One region of the Chryseobacterium paludis genome, then DNA from elsewhere that is predicted to be linked to it. Evidence: riboswitches for the same ligand, from Rfam matches in the RefSeq annotation. Region 1 holds a riboswitch; each other region holds the start of a gene.
The links. Region 1 has a riboswitch for cobalamin ahead of metE (5-methyltetrahydropteroyltriglutamate--homocysteine S-methyltransferase). Riboswitches for the same ligand answer to the same signal wherever they lie in the genome.
Positions count from the first base shown of each region.

Region 2: another riboswitch for cobalamin. It lies ahead of NG806_RS20960 (TonB-dependent receptor plug domain-containing protein); the one in region 1 lies ahead of metE (5-methyltetrahydropteroyltriglutamate--homocysteine S-methyltransferase).
Region 3: another riboswitch for cobalamin. It lies ahead of NG806_RS17565 (TonB-dependent receptor plug domain-containing protein); the one in region 1 lies ahead of metE (5-methyltetrahydropteroyltriglutamate--homocysteine S-methyltransferase).

Region 1 covers NZ_CP099966.1:1,546,844-1,554,193, reverse strand. Annotated here, with positions in the region: gene NG806_RS22980 (hypothetical protein) at 1-64, opposite strand, end outside; gene NG806_RS06815 (nuclear transport factor 2 family protein) at 486-1,238, opposite strand; gene metE (5-methyltetrahydropteroyltriglutamate--homocysteine S-methyltransferase) at 1,345-3,654, opposite strand; cobalamin riboswitch at 4,067-4,251, opposite strand; gene NG806_RS06805 (Lrp/AsnC family transcriptional regulator) at 4,406-4,867, shown strand; gene NG806_RS06800 (Crp/Fnr family transcriptional regulator) at 4,886-5,416, opposite strand; gene NG806_RS06795 (VOC family protein) at 5,431-5,811, opposite strand; gene NG806_RS06790 (hypothetical protein) at 5,913-6,458, opposite strand; gene NG806_RS06785 (hypothetical protein) at 6,603-7,184, opposite strand; gene nudK (GDP-mannose pyrophosphatase NudK) at 7,323-7,350, opposite strand, start outside.
Region 2 covers NZ_CP099966.1:4,606,146-4,613,495, forward strand. Annotated here, with positions in the region: gene NG806_RS20955 (YncE family protein) at 1-835, opposite strand, end outside; gene NG806_RS20960 (TonB-dependent receptor plug domain-containing protein) at 847-2,694, opposite strand; cobalamin riboswitch at 2,728-2,905, opposite strand; gene NG806_RS20965 (cytidine deaminase) at 3,034-3,516, opposite strand; gene namA (NADPH dehydrogenase NamA) at 3,619-4,671, shown strand; gene NG806_RS20975 (DUF2752 domain-containing protein) at 4,702-4,992, shown strand; gene NG806_RS20980 (CCC motif membrane protein) at 5,013-5,333, shown strand; gene NG806_RS20985 (endonuclease) at 5,526-7,325, opposite strand.
Region 3 covers NZ_CP099966.1:3,874,446-3,881,795, reverse strand. Annotated here, with positions in the region: gene NG806_RS17575 (cell surface protein) at 1-235, opposite strand, end outside; gene NG806_RS17570 (YncE family protein) at 250-1,386, opposite strand; gene NG806_RS17565 (TonB-dependent receptor plug domain-containing protein) at 1,383-3,410, opposite strand; cobalamin riboswitch at 3,524-3,707, opposite strand; gene NG806_RS17560 (hypothetical protein) at 4,057-4,581, opposite strand; gene NG806_RS17555 (hypothetical protein) at 4,621-6,693, opposite strand; gene NG806_RS17550 (helix-turn-helix domain-containing protein) at 7,215-7,350, shown strand, end outside.

The DNA of each region.
Region 1 (7,350 bases):
TTTCTTCTTCATCATAGATTTTAAAAGTCTCTTGTGAACTTCCAATACTAGCAGAACCGTCCAAACCAAGTAAAATAGTATAAAATGTGTCTGTTAAAAGAGCAGAGACTATTGTCTTTAATTTTTCAGTTTCAATTTCATTAAGATGTAATTCTTCTATTTTGGTTGAGACATAAGTTCTGAATTCAGATTGAGTATCAAAACTTGAATTAAGAATATTTTGTTTTTCTATATAGAAATTTTTACGAACTCTTCTGGGGTCATTGATTTCTTTTTTTTAACTAAAAAGCAGGAGTTTTCTCATGCCTTGCAATATAAAAATAATAATCAATTCTATTAAACTTTCTTTAGCATAAGCTGCTGTCACTTCTTTGAAGTTTCATTCTATAGCGATAACATTAATAATGTAATTAATAAGTGTATTACTTTTTAATACCAAAGCCATTCTCTTGAGAATGGCTTTGAACTACAAAAAAAGGAATCATTTAAAACTTTCCATTGTTATTTTTCCAATTTTCTTTTGATGGAATTTCTTCTATGGTATCCCAATGTTCGATAATTTTTCCGTTTTCGATACGGAATAAATCGTAGAAAGAAGTGTGTTTTCCTGCAAAATAACCTTCGCTTGTTGTGAGCACAAAATTACCTTCACCCAATACTAAGTGAATGGTGTCATATTGCATAGTAATGCCTTGAGAAGCCATATGATCCATGGCCTTTCCCAATCCCGATAGGCCATCGCCTATTTGCGGGTTGTGCTGGGTATAGTTTTCACCATCAATGTAACTGTTTAATCTTTCCATTTTCCCCTGTACTAAAATATCTTCTACAAAGCCTCTTGCTAATGTTTTGTTAGCTTCTGTTTTGTCTAAATCCTTAATTGTCGTTGCACCATCTGTCATAGTGTGTCCACTTGGGTTTGGACCAGACGTTTCCTGAAGATTATCCCAGTGTTCTACAGCCTTTCCATCTTCGAAACGGAAGATATCGAAGCCTGTTTTTGGACCAAAAAAGTTGTAATCTACATGGCAGAAAGCATAATCACCGTCTTGAAAAGCTCTTATGATATTTACCTTTGTTGTATCTATCGGAAGCTGAGAAAATAAGGTGGCTAAGCCTGCGGGCCCTTCAGCAATATTCAGATTGTGTTGCACATACTTCGCTTCATTGATGTGATCAAGATGTACCCGAGTTTCAATAGCATTTAAAAGTGCTATTGCTTTTTGTTTGTTTTCCATTTTTTTTGTGTTTTTTAATTAAGGAGCTTAAGATACGAAAGATGGAGCTAATAAAAAAGCAGGAGCTTTCACTCCTGCCTCAATAAAAAAATAATAATCAGCTCTATTAAACTTTCTCAGTCGCATAAGCTGCAGCGACCTCTTTCGAAGCTGCTACCATCGCGATCAATGCTTTTTCAGTTTCATCCCAATGACGGGTCTTTAATCCACAGTCTGGATTTACCCAAAGTTGTTCTGCTGGGATTACGGCTTGTGCTTTTTTTAGTAATGCTACCATCTCCTCTTTCGATGGAACTCTTGGAGAGTGAATGTCATAAACTCCCGGACCGATCTCGTTAGGGTATTTAAAGTCTGCAAAAGCATTCAGTAATTCCATTTGGCTTCTTGAGCATTCTATTGTGATTACATCAGCATCCATATCAGCGATATTGTGGATGATGTCATTAAATTCAGAATAACACATATGCGTATGGATTTGCGTAGCATCTTCAACACCACTTGCAGAAATTCTAAAAGCTTCTACAGCCCAGTGCAGGTAATTCTGCCATTCGGCTTTTCGTAAAGGAAGACCTTCTCTGATGGCGGGTTCATCGATCTGGATAATTCTGATTCCTGCTTTTTCAAGATCGTTTACTTCGTCACGGATTGCCAAAGCAATCTGCTTACAGGTTGTAGAACGAGGCTGATCATCGCGTACAAAAGACCATTGAAGGATCGTTACAGGACCTGTCAACATTCCTTTAACCCATTTTTGCGTTAAAGATTGAGCGTATTGTGACCAATAAACGGTCATCGGTTGTGGTCTGTGAATATCTCCATAAATGACGGGTGGTTTTACACAACGGCTTCCATAACTCTGAACCCACCCATTTTGAGTAAATGCAAATCCAGCCAGTTGCTCCCCAAAATATTCAACCATATCATTTCGTTCAAATTCTCCATGAACCAACACATCAATTCCTATTTCTTCCTGCCAGTTGATGGTTCTTTGGGTTTCTTCTTTAAGCAATTGATCGTACTTCTGAGCCGTCAGATCTCCTTTTTTGAATTGGGCTCTCCAGCTTCTTACTTCTTTAGTTTGAGGGAAAGATCCAATCGTAGTGGTTGGGAATAACGGAAGTTCTAGTGCATTCTGCTGTGCTTCTTTTCTTACATTAAACGGACTGTTTCTTTGCGCATCATTTTCTGTCGTTACCGCAACACGATTTTTCACATCCTGATTATGAATTAAGGTTGAAACTTTACGGTTTTCAATAGCTTGTTTATTTTCAGCCAACTCCTGCAGTGTGCTATAATCTGGATTTTCTGAGGCTAATTTTTTCAAAGTAACAATTTCAGAAACCTTCTGTTTGGCAAAAGCCATCCATTGCTTGATTTCAGGAGATAATATCTTTTCATTTTTCTCCAGATCAAGATCGAAAGGAGAGTGAAGTAGTGAGCATGAAGGAGCAATAAAAACTCTTTCAGAACCTAATGCGGTTATGGCTTTCTTGATAAAAGCCAGAGACTGGTTGAAATCATTTTTCCAGATATTTCTTCCGTCAACAACTCCCAATGACAGAATCAACGTTTCAGGAATGGCAGTAAGAACTTCATCCAACTGTTCCGGAGCGCGTACCAGATCAATATGTAAAGCATCAATTGGTAGAGTAGTCGCTAGTGAAAGATTATCTTTTAATCCATCAAAATAGGTGGTAACGATGAATTTAAGATTCGGGAATTGTTCTGTGATCTGAGTATAAACAGATTGGTAAACTTCTTTTGCTTTTTGATCAAGATCTAAAGCTAGAAACGGTTCATCAAACTGGATCCATTCAGCACCATTATTTTCTAACTCTTTTAAAATTTCAGTATAAACAGGAAGCAAGTTCTGAACCAGATCTAGTTTGTCAAAGCCATCTTCTTTTTCCTTTCCTAATAGTAAATACGTTACCAATCCAATGATAACAGGTTTTACACTGATCCCTGCTTCTTTAGCTTCAATAAATTCATTGACGATCTTATTGGAGAATAATCTGAATTGTTGATCTTTCTGAAATTCAGGAACGATATAATGGTAATTGGTGTCAAACCATTTTGTCATTTCCATCGCCGTAATATCTAAACCTTCTTTCTGATGGCCTCTTGCCATAGCAAAATACAGATCAAGTTCATTTGAAGTAATGTCCTGATAACGGGCAGGAATAGCACCAACTGACAGTGTCATATCCAATACCTGATCGTAGAATGAAAAATCATTCGATGGAATAAGATCGATTCCGGCATCCTGTTGTAATTTCCAGTTTTGTTTTCTGATGGTTTTTCCAACCTCTAAAAGTTCCTGTAATGTTGTTTTGCCCGACCAATATTGCTCGCAGGCTTTTTTGAGTTCTCTGTTGCTACCAATTCGCGGGTAACCTAGGATGTGTGTTTGCATTTTCTTTTAAACTTTTAATTAAATTTTAGTTTTTAAAAGTTCTTTTAGAATGCTTCGTAATACGATCGGGAAAGAGTTTTCAGCAATAGAGAAGATACAATATGGACGTAATTTTCCTGTTTAAGGAAGAGATTAGAGAGTAACTTTGAAATAATTTTTTTTAACGCAAAGTTTATTTCTAATTCTTCTTATTTAAGAAGGCAAAGGAGAAATCAATTTCATTGATTTTGAAGAAGCATGCGTTTTATCCATAAGCTTCATCAGCGACAGCGTCGCATCTCTTTGCTCCTTAAAACTAAGGAATCTTTATAATAAATCTTTGCGTTTAAACTCATATCCATTCCAAGTCTAAACAACCCAATACGTTCAAAAAGTATCATCTGTATGACCAAAAGCTTCAAACCGCGAAAGCATTGTCAATTCGGAACAGGCAGGTCTCCTGACTTGTAACAGTTTTGTCATCCTTCCCGCTTCTGGCAGTGGATCTGCAAGGACAAAAACCTTTGGTGTGTTACTTACAGTTGCGCGACAGTTCGTGATTTTCACACGATTCCCTATTAATTTACGTTAAGTAAAACCTTTTCCGTTTGATGAAGTATGTTAAAGAACAAAATAGGGTGTAAAGGTATTGAATAAAGTTATTTTGTTGGTATTGTTTTAAATATTAGGAATAAAATTTTGTTTTAATTTAATTTTAAAGTTATTTATTCTGTAAATTTGAAAAAATCAATCGAAAAAAGAATATTATCCTGTGGAAAGACTCGACGATAAGGATCTTCAACTGTTAAGAATCCTGCAAAAGAATGCTAAACTGACGGTTAAAGAATTGGCCAAAGAAATAAACCTTTCTCCATCACCAGTTTTTGAACGGGTAAAAAGACTGGAGCAGGAAGGCTATATCAAACATTACGCTGCGGTTTTGGAAGCTGAAAAACTAAATCGTGGTTTTACCGTTTTCTGTCAGGTGAAATTAAAGATCCACGACCGGTCTGTAGGAAATAAATTTGTGAAAGAAATTGTACAGATCGAAGAAGTAGCTGAATGCTATAATATTTCAGGAGATTTTGATTTTTTACTTAAAGTTCAGGTACGGGATATGAAACATTATCAGGATTTTGTATTCAACAAATTAGGATCTGTAGATTCCATAGGAAGTACCCACAGTACTTTTGTGATGGCTGAGGTGAAGAACAATCATGGAGTTACAATATAAACTATCAGAGCTTCAATATTACTTTTTTGCTCTTATCCTACTCAACGAAACAGAGGTTATCCCCAGATAGGATGCAATATAATATTGCGGAACGCGGCGGAAAATTTCCGGTGATTGTTTAAGCAATTCGGCATATCTTTCTTCGGCACTGTCCTTTATCCGCGAAATAAAAAGTTTCTGATATTTAAGCAGACGCTCTTGCAAATAACTGTAATAGAATTCCTTAATATGCGGATTAAGCTCCATCTTTTGCCTGAACTCTTCAATAGAAGTACTGTAAACAACAGAAGGCTCTATCATTTCGATATTATAAATACTTGGTGAATTGTAAAATAAACTTTCCCATGATGAGATAAGGTTACCTTCAAATAAAAACTGGAAAGTAATTTCCTTACCATCATTATTAAGCCAGCCTCTGGCTACTCCTTTTTCAAGATAGTAGAATTTACGGGCCATTTTACCTTCTTCCGTTAATAAAGTTTTAGGAGCAAGTTCCTCCTTATCAAAACCATTTAGTATTTCGTCTAAAACATTTTTATCCAGGGACATACTTATGACGGGATTTAAATATAATTACTTACTTCAATAAGGTTCATATCAGGATCTCTGAAATATATTGATCTTATTTTGCCCATCGCACCTGTTCTCTCAACGATACCTTCAATAATCTCAATGTTTTTATGTCGTAATTCCTTTAAAACCTCATGGATATCTGTTGAAGCAATAAAACATAGATCTGCAGAACCGGGAGTTGGATGTTCTGCTTTGGGCTCAAACTCTTTTCCTTTTTGGTGAAGATTGATCTTTTGGTTTCCGAAAGTCAACGCTTTTCTGTTATCTCCGAAGGTTACGACTTCGAAGCCGAGAATATGGGTGTAGAACCCGATTGTTTTATCGATATTGGCTACGGTTAAAACGATGTGATCGATGTTTTTGATTTCCATGTTTTATTTTATTTTAACACTAATGACACAAATGGCTTCACTAATATCACGAATTTTCAAATATTTATTTGTGAATATTAGTGCTATTTGTGGTTGAAATCTTAATAAAGGTAATTAACATCCATTATTCCTTTTTTAAAGTTGACTATAATGGTATCATTATTTTTCAATTCAAAAACTGACTTTAAATTTTTCTTTACTCTATATGTATTCACTTTATCAAAATCCTGATCGTCGTGTATAGAATTTTTATCTGCATGTAACCAAAATACTTGGTGTTCTTTATGGTTAACAACTTCGTATTTTCTTGTAATCTTTTCTTTTCCTGTTTGAATATTTACAAAAAGTAAAATATAATTGATAGGATGATGGAGTCCCATAAACCAAGACAATCCTAAAACGAGAATAACAATAGGTAGATTTGAAAGATCTTTTGTTTTAGATTTAATTATAGCAAAAAGTATAATGATCAGGAGAATGAAAAATGTGATAATTGTGTATTTCCAAGAGCCATCTTCGAAATTTTTAAGGTCAGCATATAAATATCTTTCTCTAATTATGGGTTTTAAAATAAAGCTATAGACAGAAAAAAAGGTAATTAGAATAATGAAAAAGATTATTTGCGACTTTGATATATTTTTAAACATTTGTATTTTATAATAGGTAAGTAGATTCGAAAGAAATTATTTTTTTTAACACTAATTACACAAATGGCTTCACTAATATCACGAATTTTCAAATATTTATTTGTGAATATTAGTCTATATATTAGTGGAATTTATGTTTAATATTTAATCCATCCTCTGCTGCTGCAAATACGTCAAAGTAGAATTTTTAATAAATTCTTCCATCGTGGTTTCTTTAACCGCATTTTTATTGGTCAACTCAAACAGATACTGAATTAAGTTACCCAGTTTATTGTCCTTACAGGTAATTCTAAACCTCTTGGCTTTGGGATTTGAACCTAGAAAAGTGAGTTCAGTTGTATTGCTTAATTTCACATTGTTGACATCAAAACCGGCACGTGGATTTTTTTGAAGACGTAGAAATCTTTTTTGGGTTTTATCCGTGCTTTCTTCTATGAATTTTTCCATTTGATAATCTGTTAGAAGTTGTGGATAAATTAATCCCCGTTGTAATATTAAACTGGTTACCTTATCAGATTTATCATATAGGATCGTTTTGTCATCAAACTGAACCTGAGTGTCCTTTACAACAATCTTTCCTTCAAATCTTGGATAGGTTTTCTTCTTGTATTCATTTTTGAATTGCTCAGTAATAGCCTTTTCTTTGCTGCTTGAGGTTTCTTTTTTCTGACCAAAAGTAGCTATTGATAATGATAACAAGAGGATAAATGAAAATTGCCGTCTCATATTTTTTTGATTTTTAAAATGTATTTCCCCTTCCTTTTTTAAGAAATTCTTAAGATGAAAATACGGAAATGAAAATACATATTTTTATTTTAAAATTAGTTTTTATGGATTTTAGTTTTTTTAGCAGCAAATATGATGCTATAGAATATTTTTAACGCGTAAATGC
Region 2 (7,350 bases), 2.0 Mb from region 1:
TGATATTAGATGTCATATTCATTGAATATACTTTGTTGGCAGAAGAGAAGAAATACTTCCCGCCATCTATCTGAAGATTGGTGGCATTAGCAATACCTGTTAAAGTAGTCGTTTTGGTAATGTTTCCAGTATTAGAGATCTGATAAATATAGGAATCTGTAGCTTCTGAAGCAATAACATAAACATTTCCATTATAAGAAATAGTTCTGTTGATATTTCCGTTTGGTAATGTGATTACAGATTGTATTTCATTATTTGAAGTATTGATGTAGGTAATTTTGTTTCCAAAACCAAAACTTGCATTTTGAACAAAAATGTTTCCTCCAGCTTCAACAATTCTTTCTACAGCATCATTGAACGTAATTTTTTTAACGAAAGATAAATCTGAGCTTTTATAAATGCTTACATATTTTGCACCGTTATACTTATCGTTAGTTACATATACGTTATTAGTAGTAACGGCAACATAACGAGGCTGATCAATTTGATCAGTAATTGTACCTGTACTTTTAAAAGTATAACGGTTAACCACTTGAATTTTATTGGAATTGTTCAACAGAAGATATGCTTTGTCACCATTGAATGCTACAGATTGTAAAACATCTCCCAGTTGAGTTCCATTGTTTTTAGAAAAAATACTGTTCTGGCTAAAAGTCAGATCTCTTGAAACAAAAGTTACTTCTGCATTAGGCTTTCCAAAATTCCCTTCATTAGCGATTAAGAAACCATTTTCATAAGTAATTACTGGTAATGTATCATCATCATTGTTACTACACGAAATATTGAATAGCAATACGGTAGCAAATAAAAGTTGTAAGAGTTTAGTTATTTTCATGTTATTTTTAATTAAAAATTTATTGTTGCTGAAATACTGTAGTTTCGTTTTGGCATAGGATAATAGGATACCGTTTCATAAACAGTATTGGTTAAATTATTTACTTTAAACCCTATGATGTATTTTTTTAGGATGGTTGCCGAAATTCCAGTGTTTAAAACAAAATAAGGATCCAGGGCGTCTTCTCTTTTTTCATCGGTTGTGGTATATGTAAGACCGTTAAATAAACCTTGAACATAAAATTTTAAGAAATCGTACTGATAATCAAAATTTCCAAAAACTTTATGAAGTGGGACATATACCATCTGGTTCTTAGTTTCTTTGTTAATTGATTTGGCAAAGGTATATCCAACATTGAATCTGAAATGGTGTTCATTGAATTTTTTATCAAATGTAATCTGAGATTCTAAACCATAAGATTCCACCTTGTTGATATTTACAGGAGACCAATAACCGTATTCTGTAGGAAGCCAAACAATATTGTCTGAAATATTAAGATAATATGGGCTTAATGTAAGTTTAAACGCACCAAATTTAAAATCATGATCCATATCTATCTGGAATGATGTTTCTGGTTTTAAATCAAGGTTTCCCCCGGGATTCCAATACAGCTCATTGAAAGTAGGAAATCTGAAGTTTTTGGATATATTCAAACCTACGCTGTACCATTGTAGAGGATCCCATTTTCCGGAAAATGAATAAAGCAGAGGTGCATTTATATTTTCAACAAAATCTTTTTTTACTCCAGCCTCAAAACGCAGATCTTTCGTTGGGAAATAGCGTAATAATCCAGCCACAGATCCCACATTTCTACTTACATTTCCAATTCCCTCTGTTTTTATACCTGGGATGACGGGCTGATATCCTTCTCCTTTATTCACCTGAAATTCAGTAATTACATTAAAATTCAGTTTTGGAACAATGAAATAGTTAAAATCATTTTTAAAAATGTAATTCTTTCCTGTAGATCCACTTGTTTTTGGAGCGTTATAATTGCCGAAATATTGAAAGTTTTCTTCTGTATAAGCTGCTTTTAGGCTATTCGAAAATTTACTTTTATTGATGTCCCAAGAAAGTAAGCTTCTGGTACTTTGTGTCTCATATCTTGTTCTGTTCCCATTTTCGACAAAAATGGGATAGTTTTGAGCGGAATCAAAAAACTGACTTTGCCACGAAAGGGTTTGATGATTGGCAATTTTGTATGATATACCAACATTAAATGTTGTATTGTAATATTTCCCGTTTCTGTTTAGGTAATTTTTCTCTTCAACTTCATAATCATTCTGACTGATCGAGTGATTTCCCGAAACTTTAAAACTGAACTTATCATTGCTATAGGCAGCTTGAGCAAAATTATTAAAGGTGTTAAAAGAACCTGCCTCAGAATATAAAGATGCTTTGAAGCCATCATTAAAGCCTAAATTGTTATTGAGGTGAATGCTTCCTCCAATAGCACCACTTCCATAAATGACACTTCCACCACCTGCTTTTATTCCGATCTGATCATATCCGAATAAAGGGATATTATTAATGTCTCCTTGTCCAAGAAATATGGAGTTAATATTAATCCCATTCCATACAAAAGCAGTCTGTTGTGCAGTTGTTCCCCTAAATGAAGGCGAAGATACAGCACCACGGCCATTTTCTTTAATGTAAACGCTGGACTGGAAACGTAGAAGCTCTGAAAGATTGGTGGAGTTTTTTTCCACATCTTGTGGAGTAATCGTATTTACCTTATGAAAAAGCTTTACTTTATTCATTTGGTTGTCAAAAATATACACGGTGTCAATTGCTTTCTCCTGTCCCAGACAAAAAAAATAGGCAGATGACGATAAAAGTAGTACTAAAGTTTTTTTCATACTATTTTACTTTTCCTCCGAAAGCAATATATTTTTGATATTATCATTTTGGCAGGTCTCCTGACTTTCGCTTTTCTATACCTTCCCGTTTGCACAGTGGTTTGTTATAGAATATGATAGTTGCGATTTACAGTTGCGGGGACAGTTTGGGTTTTCCACCCAATTCCCTATTATTTTCAATAGCTTGAAAACCAAAATTTTTGCAAAGATAAGTTTTTAAAAAGAAACGCCAATTTTATCTATTAAAATGTGTTTTTTTAAATCAGAAATCACGAAATATTCTGTTATTAAATGATATTGATAAGCAAATTTAAACTTTCATGATTTTACTCTTAGTGATTATAAAAACGTAGCATCAAAATAGAAAGGTAGTAGATCTTTAATGGAATGAACTTTTACAATCTCATCATTCATGCTTGAGAAATAAAGATCAATATTTTCATTTTGCTTTGTTTCGTACTCCATTAAACTTTGTCTGCACGCTCCACATGGAGGGATAGGAGGATTCTTTTCAGAAAATTCTTTAGGTCCGCCCACGATAAAGATCTTTTTGATCTTTTGATCCGGAAAGTTAGCACCAACCCAGAATAAAGCTGTTCTCTCAGCACAAAGTCCTGAAGGAAAGGCTGCATTTTCCTGATTGTTTCCAGAGAAAATTTCACCGTTTTCCAGCAAAATGGAACAGCCAACAAAAAACTCAGAATAAGGGGCATAAGCATTTTCACGAGCTAGTTTCGCTCTTTCGAAAAGTTTTTTTTCTATATCGTTCAGTTCGCTACTATTTTTAAAGTATTCATAGCCGATCTGTATGTCTTTTTTCATATATTGGAGCCTAAAAAGGGGGGATAAAATTAGTTCTTTTTCAGCACGTAGGCAAGCCAATTTTATTCAGTCATTTAATATTAAAATCCAAAATAGATAAAGATGTTATATACTCCAATACAGTTTAGAAATGTTGAACTGAAAAACCGTTGGGTAATGTCTCCCATGTGTATGTATTCGTGTGAAAACGGATTAGCAAATGACTTTCATTTTGTCCACTATGGAAGTAGATCCCAAGGAGGAACAGGATTAGTAATGGTTGAAGCAACGGGTGTTGAACCTCGTGGAAGAATTACCAATAAATGTATGGGTATCTGGAATGACGAACAGGCGGCAAAGCTTCAGAAAATTGTAGAATTCATTCATTCAAATTCTGAAAGTAAGATTGGAATCCAGCTGGCGCATGCTGGAAGAAAAGGATCTACCTGGAATAATATTCAGATTCCCATGGAGGAAGGATGGGAAACTCTTGCTCCAAGTCCAATTCCTTATCATCCGACTGAAAGAATTCCACATGTTTTAACTGTTGAAGAAATTAAAGAACAGGTTCAAAATTTTAAGACTGCTGCAAGAAGAGCTGTTAAAGCTGGTTTTGACATCATAGAAATTCATGGGGCACATGGTTATTTGATCCATCAATTTTTATCTCCACTTTCTAATATCAGAACAGATGAATATGGGGGAAGTTTTGAGAACAGAATAAGATTTCTATTAGAAATTGTAGACGCAGTCAATGATGAGTTGAACGAAAATGTAGCCCTATTTGTTAGAATCTCAGGAACTGAATATGCTGAAAATGGATGGAGTGTTGATAACAGTGTAGAATTGGCAAGAGTTTTAAAGAATCATAATGTAGATTTAGTAGATGTTTCCAGTGGTGGAAATATCCATGGAGCAAAAATATCTGTTTTTGATGGTTATCAGGTACCTTTCTCTTCACGGGTAAGAAATGAAGCTGGAGTAAAGACAGGAGCAGTAGGTTTGATCACTAAAGTGGAACAAGCCGAAAATATTTTACAAAAAGGAGACGCAGATCTGATCTTTGTTGCCAGAGAGATTTTGAGGAATCCATATATTGCCATTCAGGGCTCATTTGAAATGCAGGAAGAATGTTTTTTTCCGCATCAATATCTCAGAGCTAAAATTTCTTCTTAATTTTAGATAATAATAGTAAAAATACCAAAAATGAAAATCGAAGATTTTATGCTGCCTTGTCCAAGTAAGAAATTCTTAGGAATAGAATGCTTTGGTTGTGGTACACAAAGAGCAATAGTTTTGGTTTTTGAGGGAAAATTTTCGGAAGCCTTTCATATGTTTCCTGCAGTATATACCTTACTGCTTTTTTTATGTACTGTGGGGTTGAATTTTATTGACAAAAAAAGAAATTACGGTAATGCATTAGTTTTTTTAGCAATTATTAATTCAATTATCATGGTAGTTTCCTATTTTTACAGACATCCTTTACCAATAAATTAAAATTATTAAAATAAAAAACTATGAATCAAAAATTACCAAACGCAACAACAGTATTAGTATTAGGAATCGTTGCAATCTTAGGAAGTTGCTGCTGTAACGGAATTGTTGGAGTAATCTGCGGATTAATCGGAATGAACCTTTATAATAAGGATAATGCTTTATATCAACAAAATCCAAGTTTATATTCAGATTTTGATAATTTGAAAGTAGGAAGAATATTATGTATTATCGGTCTTATTATAGGAATTCTAAGTTTAATATACATGATCTTTGTTCTTTCAACAGTGGGTTGGAGCGGTTATATGGATCAAATTAATCAATTAAAAAACATGGGTAAATAAATATCCAGTTAATGATAACTAAAAAGACTGCAATGAAAATTGTAGTCTTTTTTATTTAAAAAATAATCTCTTGAATGATTGTATAATAAAAGGTAATAAGCACAGCTAAAGAGAATTAAAATAATATTTAATAGTAAAATGGCTTCTCTTTAATTAAAGAGAAGCCATTATATTTATAATTAAGTTAAATTTTTATTTAACGATAAACTTCAAACTAGAGTTATCTAATTTTAGAATGTAAATTCCCTGTTCAAGACTTTTAATTTTAATTGAGTTTCTGCTGTTTTTAAAAGGGCTGTTAATAGTCTGCATTACTTTCCCTTGTAAATTATAGATCTCCGCTACTTTAATATTTTGAGTCTCACCTTTAACGAAGATTTCCTGATTTGAAATTGGGTTAGGGTAGATTTGTAAATCTCTGGATTCTATCTGTAAGTCGGAAGCAGTGCTCTTGCTTTGCTTTCCCGTTCCAGAGTAACAAGTCCAGTTTAGGTTGTCAAGAGCCACTCTGTTACTTGTTGAATTATTTTCTAATGTCACAATCACATTACCGGAAACATTGATGTTATTAATAGTGGTAGTTGCAGTTGTTGCGCTATAAGGAATTGTTCCTACCTGCGTTCCATTGACAAGAACATTGAATGTTCCGTTGCTTCCACTGAATTTTAATTGAGTTGTCACTGTTAATGATCCAATACCGTTACTTGAGCTGCTTGATTTTAAAGAACCATCTCTCACAGTAATTGCTTTGTTAGAAATTGTCTGGTCAGTTCTGGAATCTGTTGCTGTCCAAGTAATTCCACTGTTAGTCCACGTTCTTGTTGAATAACTTGATGAGCTGCCTGTAGGAATTGTTTCAAAAGTTTCATTTACACAATCAGTTGGCGGATTAGTGGTTCCGGATTCTGTTGTTGCAGAAACGGTTGAACTGTTTGAAGAAGTATTTCCAGCTGTATCTTTAGCCACTACATAGAAATTATAGGTGGTAGAAGAACTTAATCCTGAAATATTAGCAGAAGTGGAGCTAACATTGGTTTTTAAGCTTCCATTCATATAAACGTCATAAGAAGAAACTCCTACATTATCTGTTGATGCACTCCATGAAAGAGAAACACTACTGGATGTTTTTCCTGAAACGGTAAGACCTGTAACTGTAGTGGGTGCCTGTGTATCATTTGAAGGCTGCTGAGATCCCCAAATTTGATCTACATAAGCCGGATTATCAATAAAAGGATTTCTATTTCCCTGGTAAGTATAAGTAGCATTGTTTCTGACGATTTCTGTCTGAGAAACAGGATCCTGATTATGCCAGGCTAATAAAACATTAAGCTCCCAGGTTTGTAATCCAGGGAAAGTTGTATTTCCAAGCATGTTACCTGAAGAGAAAGTAGAAAGTTTGCTTTGATAACGTGTTACAAAATAAAAGATCATACGGGCAACATCACCTTTGAATTCATCGATAGGCTCGAAAACTGTTCCACCATATCCTGAAGAAACAGAATTTCCTAGTTTTGAACCGTTTTTAGAGGTGAATGTAGCTGTTCCAACTTTTCCGAAAGGATAATTAGATCTCATTCCATTTACCTTTCCATCAGTTGCTCTGATAAAATTCACATCGGAAACCATTGGTGAAGCTTCATTAAATAAACTTTGTGGAACAATATGCTCACGGTTGTAGCAATTTCCTTCTACTGAATAAGTACCACATTGGTTAGTAACTACCGTATAGTTATAAGGATCCGCAGCAGTAGGCTTTTCAGAATAGATATCCATAATAGACCCATCGTTTTCGTAGGTTTTATCAATATCAGTTGTTTTATAAGCGGTCCATAATCCGCCATATCCTTTGTCCTGATGTCCATTTGTTATGATGGTGCTTAGTGCCGTTTTTAAAGAAGCACCGGTAAGTCCATTTGCAGAAGAATAATAACCCGACGGAGCCTGGGCATTAGCAACACCTGCAAAAGCAAGAAATAAGATAATTTTTTTCATATTAATAAAATTTAGGGTGTAAGAT
Region 3 (7,350 bases), 2.3 Mb from region 1:
GACTGATAAAGTCCAGCTCTGAGCCCTCAGAAATAATAGAGTCTTTAATGCTCCATGTCATTTTTCCTGAAACATTCGCGGCAATATTCAGAACATTGAAACGGTTGATCGTATAAGATTCTTCTAAACCATTAAATGGTGAATCTTCATCTCTGTCACTTTTACATGCGGTCATTCCTACCAATAGAAATACCGCCAGTACAGTTTTTAAAATTTTAAAAATATTTCTGTCCATATCTTAGATTCAGTTTATTTGTATAAAAAGGTGAAGTGTGCCGGGATATTTCCACCCTCGGTTTTCCATTTAAAATGTCCACTTTTATTAAAGCAGTAGACAAATCCTGTAGACACATAATTCCGGGCGTCTGTAATGTAAATATCTTCTGTGATCGGATTTACAGCTATTCCGTAAGGTGCTTTAATACCATCTACGTATTCCTGGTCAATAATTTTATTGGAAATGATCTGCTCGGTTTTTACATCAATAATGCCAAATGATTTAGAATAAGAGTGGGTATTGTAATTAAACTCATTCCCGTAATAATACAATTTGTCATTAACGATGGTCATTTCGCTTACTGCCACATGAAAATCTTTTTTCAGCACTCCTGTTGCAGCATCCACTAAATATAAACTTGAAGGGATGTTATAATAATCCCCTCTGGAGCTCACATATAAATCGCCGTAATTGTCTTTTTTAAGACGGTGAAGATTAATTGCCACATCCAATTTCCTGGTTTCTGTAAATGAATTGAGATCAATCACCGAAACCGTTTTATCATAATTAGGAACCATATACCCTCCCGAGTTAGCGACAAAAAGCTGATTGCCTACAATCTCCATTTCTTCAGGCTGATATCCCACTGTTACCTGTCTCTGAATGGAAAGTGAAACCGTATCAATTTCTACAACCTTTCCTTTAGGAGCATTAGGATTGATATCAACAGGTCCGGCATAACTGCTTGCATACGCTTTTCCATCTTTAAATTTGATATATCTGCAATTCTGTAACTGAATTGTTTTAATACGCTTTGCTGTTTTAGCATCTAATACCTCAATTTTATTGGAAACATTTACAATCACATAGAGTTTACTTCCATAGATCTGGATATCATTTCCAACATCACCCAACTCCTTTACGACATTGGGATTGATTTCACCATAAATATTACGTCGGTACACTCCTGTTGTATAATCAAAAAAGTCCAGCGTACATTTATTACTTCCCATATTTCCCTCATTAAGAATATAAAACCCTTTAATAGCCGTATTTTCTGGCTGTGCCAGACCTTCCTCTTTTTGCTCACGGGGAATATATTCATCTGTTCTGCAAGAAAAGAAGAAAAGAAGCAGACCGATCAGGAGGCAAAAGTTTAATTTTCTCATAATGTAAAACTTACAATTAGTTTAAAAGTTCTTCCAGGCATAGGGTAATTCAGTACCACATCATAGTATTGATTGAAAATATTGTTGACCTCCAGGCTCGCTTTAATTTGATGTGTCTGCCAGTTGAATTTTTTTTGCACCGATAGATCGTGAGTATACCAAGGCTGAACATAATTGTATTGAATATTGTTTTGCTGGCCGTCATATCGTTCCCCTACATAAACAAAACTATAATTGAAACTCCAGTCTTTGTAATCTGCCATTGTCGTAAAGTTTCCACTATGCCATGGAGTATATGGAATCTGATCCCCGAAATAGCTTTCGCTTCGATCAGAAAAATCCCGTGCCCGCTGAAAGGTATAGTTCACCTGAGGTCTTATGGTTACATTTCCAAAATTCAGATCAGCCTGTACGTGAACATCAGTTCCCAGGATCTCTACATTTCCGAGATTCAGCATTGTCCATCGGAATAAGTTTCCTGTGGGAGCTGCAATAATTTTATCATCCACCTTATTGAAGTAGCCATCTACTGTAGCATAAATACCCTTTAAAATCTGATGATGATAGGATTTCCCATAGGTAAAACCTACGTTATACTGATTTGTAAATTCAGGTTTTAGAAAAGCATTTCCAATTACCGTATAATACAGATCATTGAAAGTAGGCATCCTGAAAATTCTCTTGTAAAAAGCTCTTATGGTTATCTCCTTAGAATTAAAAGGCTGATAGGACAGAAATGCCGCTGGTGTCCATTCTGTTTTATCCGGAGATTTAGAATTTTTCTCAACTTCTTCACTTACAAAAGTACCCAGAACACTTCCTAAAAATTTGAACCGCCGCCACTGGTAAGTCGTCGCAAAAGCCATTAATGTAGTATAACGGGTAGGGTAGGAAAAATTAAACAAATTGGCATCCAGATTATTATACTGAAAATCTACACTCGCACTTATATCCCAGTTGGATGTTATAGAATACATATTGGATGAAGAAACATATACTTCACGCTGGATATAACTGTTGCGAACAGGAAAAGCCGCTTCTGTAGAAACTGTATCTGCATAAAAAGTATAATCGTAAGCAAATTTTGCTCTAAGCTGTGTTTCAAATTTCGGAAATAGTTTTTTCCTTAAACTGGCTTGAACAAAGTAGCTTTCATCCCGCAATCTTTGTCCCCGTGCACCAAAACGATTATTAACAATCGCTGCCGGAATTCCACGATCAGACAGATAACCATATCCTCTCACACTCCAGTTTCCATCTTTTAAATCCCCATGAAGACTTGTTTCAAACCTTTTTGATTTAATATCAGAATCAAATCTTTTGGCAATTGTATCATTGGCAATTTCTCCATCAGGATATTTCTTTCTATATCTAAATTTATAAACTCCGTCACTTTGTATAAATTCAGAGCTGAAGCTTGCCGATATTTTCTCAGATATTTTTTGTTCTAACCGAAATGAAGGATTAAATAAATCAATGGAACTGTTTTTAAATCTTACGACAAGATTGGTTTTTTTATTTCCTTTAAAAGTTGGGATTTTTGGCTGCAGATAAATGGAACCCGAAGAACCAAAATCTTTTGCAGGCTGAAAAATTTCACTTTTCTGCCCGTTATAAAGAGAGATTTCTTCAAGATCATCAAGAGAAAACCGCCCTAAATCCACAATCCCATTTTGAGCATTTCCCAACTGGATACCATCATAGAAAACACCAACATGCTGGCTTCCCATGCTACGGATATTGATGGTTTTCAGACCTCCGATCCCGCCATAGTCCTTAATTTGAATCCCCGCAAAATACCGGAGAGCATCTGCTACGGAATGGCTGTTAAGTCTCTCTAATTGTTCTCCCGATATTACCTGTGCCGGAAGGATCTCTTTAAAGGTCTTTTTCTGAATATGTACAGGAACAATGACCTGTTCTTTAATAGTATCCCTCGACTGAGAAAAGAAAAGCTGAGCGAATAGCACAAGAATTGTGATAATCGTTTTATTCGTTTTATAAAAAGTAAATTTTGGTTCCATTAGCTCATTGAGAATAATTTTAATGCTAATGGATATAAGAAAGCAGCAACGATATTGTACAGCTATAACTGCACAGAATCATTGTTGTCCTAAGCTTTATTCCACGAAAGCATCAAACTTTAATCTTTCCGGCAGGTCTTCTGACTTACTCTATTTTTGAAATCCTTCCCATTAAAAAAACAGTGGATATATGCTTCAAAAACTTTTGTAGAGCTTACAGCAGCGGGTCTGTTCCGGATTTACACCGGATTCCCTTTTAAGAGCTTTTTATGGCTCACCAGAATCCGGCAAAGATAGAAAATTCTGCTTAGAAACAATACGGAATCTAACAAAATGACAATCAACCACATATAAGCTAACGTTCCGTTACTATTGCAACGGAATGTTGTGTGTGATTCTGAACACAGACTGTAAGTCGGCGAACGGAGTTTGGAAGTGGGGTGAAGAATCCCGATTAAGATTTACTTTATTCATTCATTAGATTGTGATTATAGAGATTGCTCCTTTGTCGGAATGACATTCCGGAGAGAATACAGAAGCTTAAAAAAAAATCCTCTAAAGCATAACGCTCTAGAGGATTCGCTAAAAAAAATACATGATTATGAATATTGTACTATTCCTAATCACTCACAAAAATGAACAAAAATTATTTCCAAAAATTCCATACTTTGCCATCAAACATGGCAAAAGTCTTACTTCTTACGTCATAGCATATCGTTCCCGGATATGGACTTGGCATTGCCTCTACATTAGAGACATGGGGAAGGATCAATGCTTTAGTATCGGATTCCAGAACCAACGCTCCTCCTGTAGCAGCAGAAGTCGCGGCGCCTATGATCACACTGTTTACAGAGGCTGCCTGTGGGGTGGATGTGTTAAAAGTAACCGAAGCAGTATCGCCGGGATCACTGAAGTTTACCACTCCCGAACTGGTAACACCCTGTATCATCTTGTTATACATTCGTATCGTTCCCACAGAAGGAGTGGAGTTTGCCTCTGTTAATACCGGAAGGATGATCCCTTTGTTTATTCCTGTAGGAAAATCCAGGATACCGCTCCCTCTTATCGTTTCCGTTTCTACACCCATCTGAGCTCCGGCAATACCTGCTATACACAATGCCACTATAGATAAGGTTTTCTTTATATTGCTTATGCTGTTTATATTTTTCATTATTCTGCTTTTTTGTTGATTGATCTTTCCGCAGACCGATTAGTCATTACACGATTTTTCAATACATTTCCATGAGGTTCCGTTGTATAAACTGAAACAGTTTTTAGAGGTATCATAGATCAGCATTCCTGCTACAGGCTCGGTGATCTTACCGGGAACTGTTCTAGTAATTACCAGCCCGTTGAAGCCTGACTCCAGTGCGATAAAACCATTAGGAATCTTAGCCGGCCAATCCTTCTGCAAAGAACTGTACCCTGACATACCCATCTTTGTAAAAGCGGTAGGAGTCGCCGTAGAAGCCGGCTTCGTACAGGTAGTTATCACACATTCCCCTGTAATAGTAAATGTGCTTGGAGGTGAATCACAGCTATTTACCGTATCTCTATAACTAACCGTATACACTCCCGCCTTGCTTACGCTGGTAGGGTTGGCTACTTCAGCTCCCGTACTGTCCCGCCACATCGGGACCAGATTATGGGGATTAGGATTTAAAGGCACCACAAAGCTGTTCAGATTAATAGATCCGCTTCCACAAGGAACAGAAGTACGGGTAAGAACCGGGGCTACTTCGGCATGACAATTAAAGATCACTTTACTGATACTGTTATAAGTACCTGAATCTTTACCGAAATTAAGAGATATTCCCATTGCATTATCGGTAGTAGCACTAGGGTTAATCGCATTTTTAAAAGTTAGATCATCCCCTATACCATTATTCATCTTATGTTGGAAATCCGAATAATATCCACTCCATGGGGTTCCTGAAACATATTGGAAAGCCTCATAAGAACCTTTCTTTTGTACACCCACCGTATAATAGGGTGCCTGGCCGGTTACAAATCCCGGACCAAAATCCCCTCCATCCAGAGCGGTATCCAAGCCGTGTGCCACTTTTACCAGCTCTGTGTTACCAGCAGGGATCTCTACTTCATAATCTACCGTCATAAATGTTTCAGGACTTCTGTAATAATAATATACATTCAGAAAATAATCCAGACCATTTTTAGTGGCCTTGAGACGTATCTTATTACGCTCAATACCATTGGTATCCGGACCCGTATCGCTCTGGCACGTATTTGAAACAATTGTAAGGCGACCTCCGTCTGTAAACCCAAAAGAGGCTTTCAATGTACCGGTCGTATATTGAGTCCCCCCGATTCCCAGCACAAGACCATGCGCCGTATAAAGAGCAGGCGCTGAATAGGGCTTAGAAGTTCCGTAAAATAATCTGTCATCAGGCCCAAATATCTGTCCCGTTCCATTTTTTACGACCTGGATATTCCCGGCACCAGTCATAATAATACGAAGCCCGTCTGTCTCTTTTGTTCCGCCACTATTATTAAGCGTAGTTCGTCCCATACATAATGTAGTGCAACTATTACCATCCCGTGTAAAAGTATACACCTGGTTTGTGGCCGGTCTATTGAGATCTGAAGATTGAACCGATGAGGCCGTAGGAGATGATGAAGCATTATCCAGCCATCTCTTATTGTTATTATGAGTGCCATAGAAAAGACCTATAGTCACTTTTGGGGAGGTACTTGATGCTAATTCCTGTTTATAAATATATTGTATCACATTCGTTCCTTCATACAGCTTTACCTGAAAAGAAATATTTCTATTGGGAACACTAGAACCATACCGCTTCCAGTTTCTCCATTCCATGGTAAAAATCCTGTTGGGAGCGGTACCGGAAGTAGCATAGCTCGCTGTGCCCTGACGACCATCCAAATCAGCCCAAAAGGGAGCTAAAAATTTTCTGGAGGATGGCGGCTCAATACTATTACTAAAACCTGGGTTTCCACCTTCAAATGATAATGTTCCATGAGAACTGGCATATACCTGGGTATAATCCTGACAGCCAAATTTAAAGCTAAAACCGATAGGCAATGCTCCGCTATATCCGCTATCAACCTGGATACTGCTTACCCCTGTTCCTCCTGTAAGATAGGTGAAGTTTCCTGATGATGCAGAAAAGGCATAGGGAGTAGTAGTAATTAGAACCGAACTTTGTGATTCTATCTGGGCTTTAAACCCAGCCGGAAATATCAGGAGTAAGAGGGTCAGTATTGCAACGAAGCAACTGACCTTCTTCTGAAGATTTTCTTTCATTTTGTTTGTGTTTTAAGTCCGCAAAACTAGATGTTTATATGATCATCAGAAAACATTTAATCAGCTATTAATATGCTATACATAACTGATTTGCAGTACATTATACTGATATATTAAAAATAATTGATATAGTACCAGAGAAAATATTTTAGATTTTTTTCAATAGAACAGTACGAATTAGAATCATTCAGACTACCTGGTAAAATTTGTTCGTAGAAATACACTGCCTGGAGAAATCTGACAAGTTTGCTTTTCAGGTAAAAAAGCAGATTTAAAACCGCAAAGAAAGATACCTTACCATTTCCTTAACCTCAAAGTTTTTTTAAACATTTAATCTATTTTAAGTGCTGGAATACTGCATAAGAAGAACACAGAAGTTTTTTAAAAAAATCTCTGATTCTATAAACTTCAATAGCGAAACATCTTTTTGCTAAATTAAACCCGATCACATGATCCTCAGGAAGTCTATTTTTTCTACATAAGTTAAATTTTTTTTTTGCACATTTGTAAAAATATCTGAGATGCAAAAAGAAAAATTACGTGCCCTAAGAAAGAAAAGAGGCCATACCCAACAGGAGATCGCTGATCTGCTTGCAACAGATGTATCCAACTACAGCAGAAAGGAAAGCGGCAATGTTAAGATCATAAGAGCCGAAT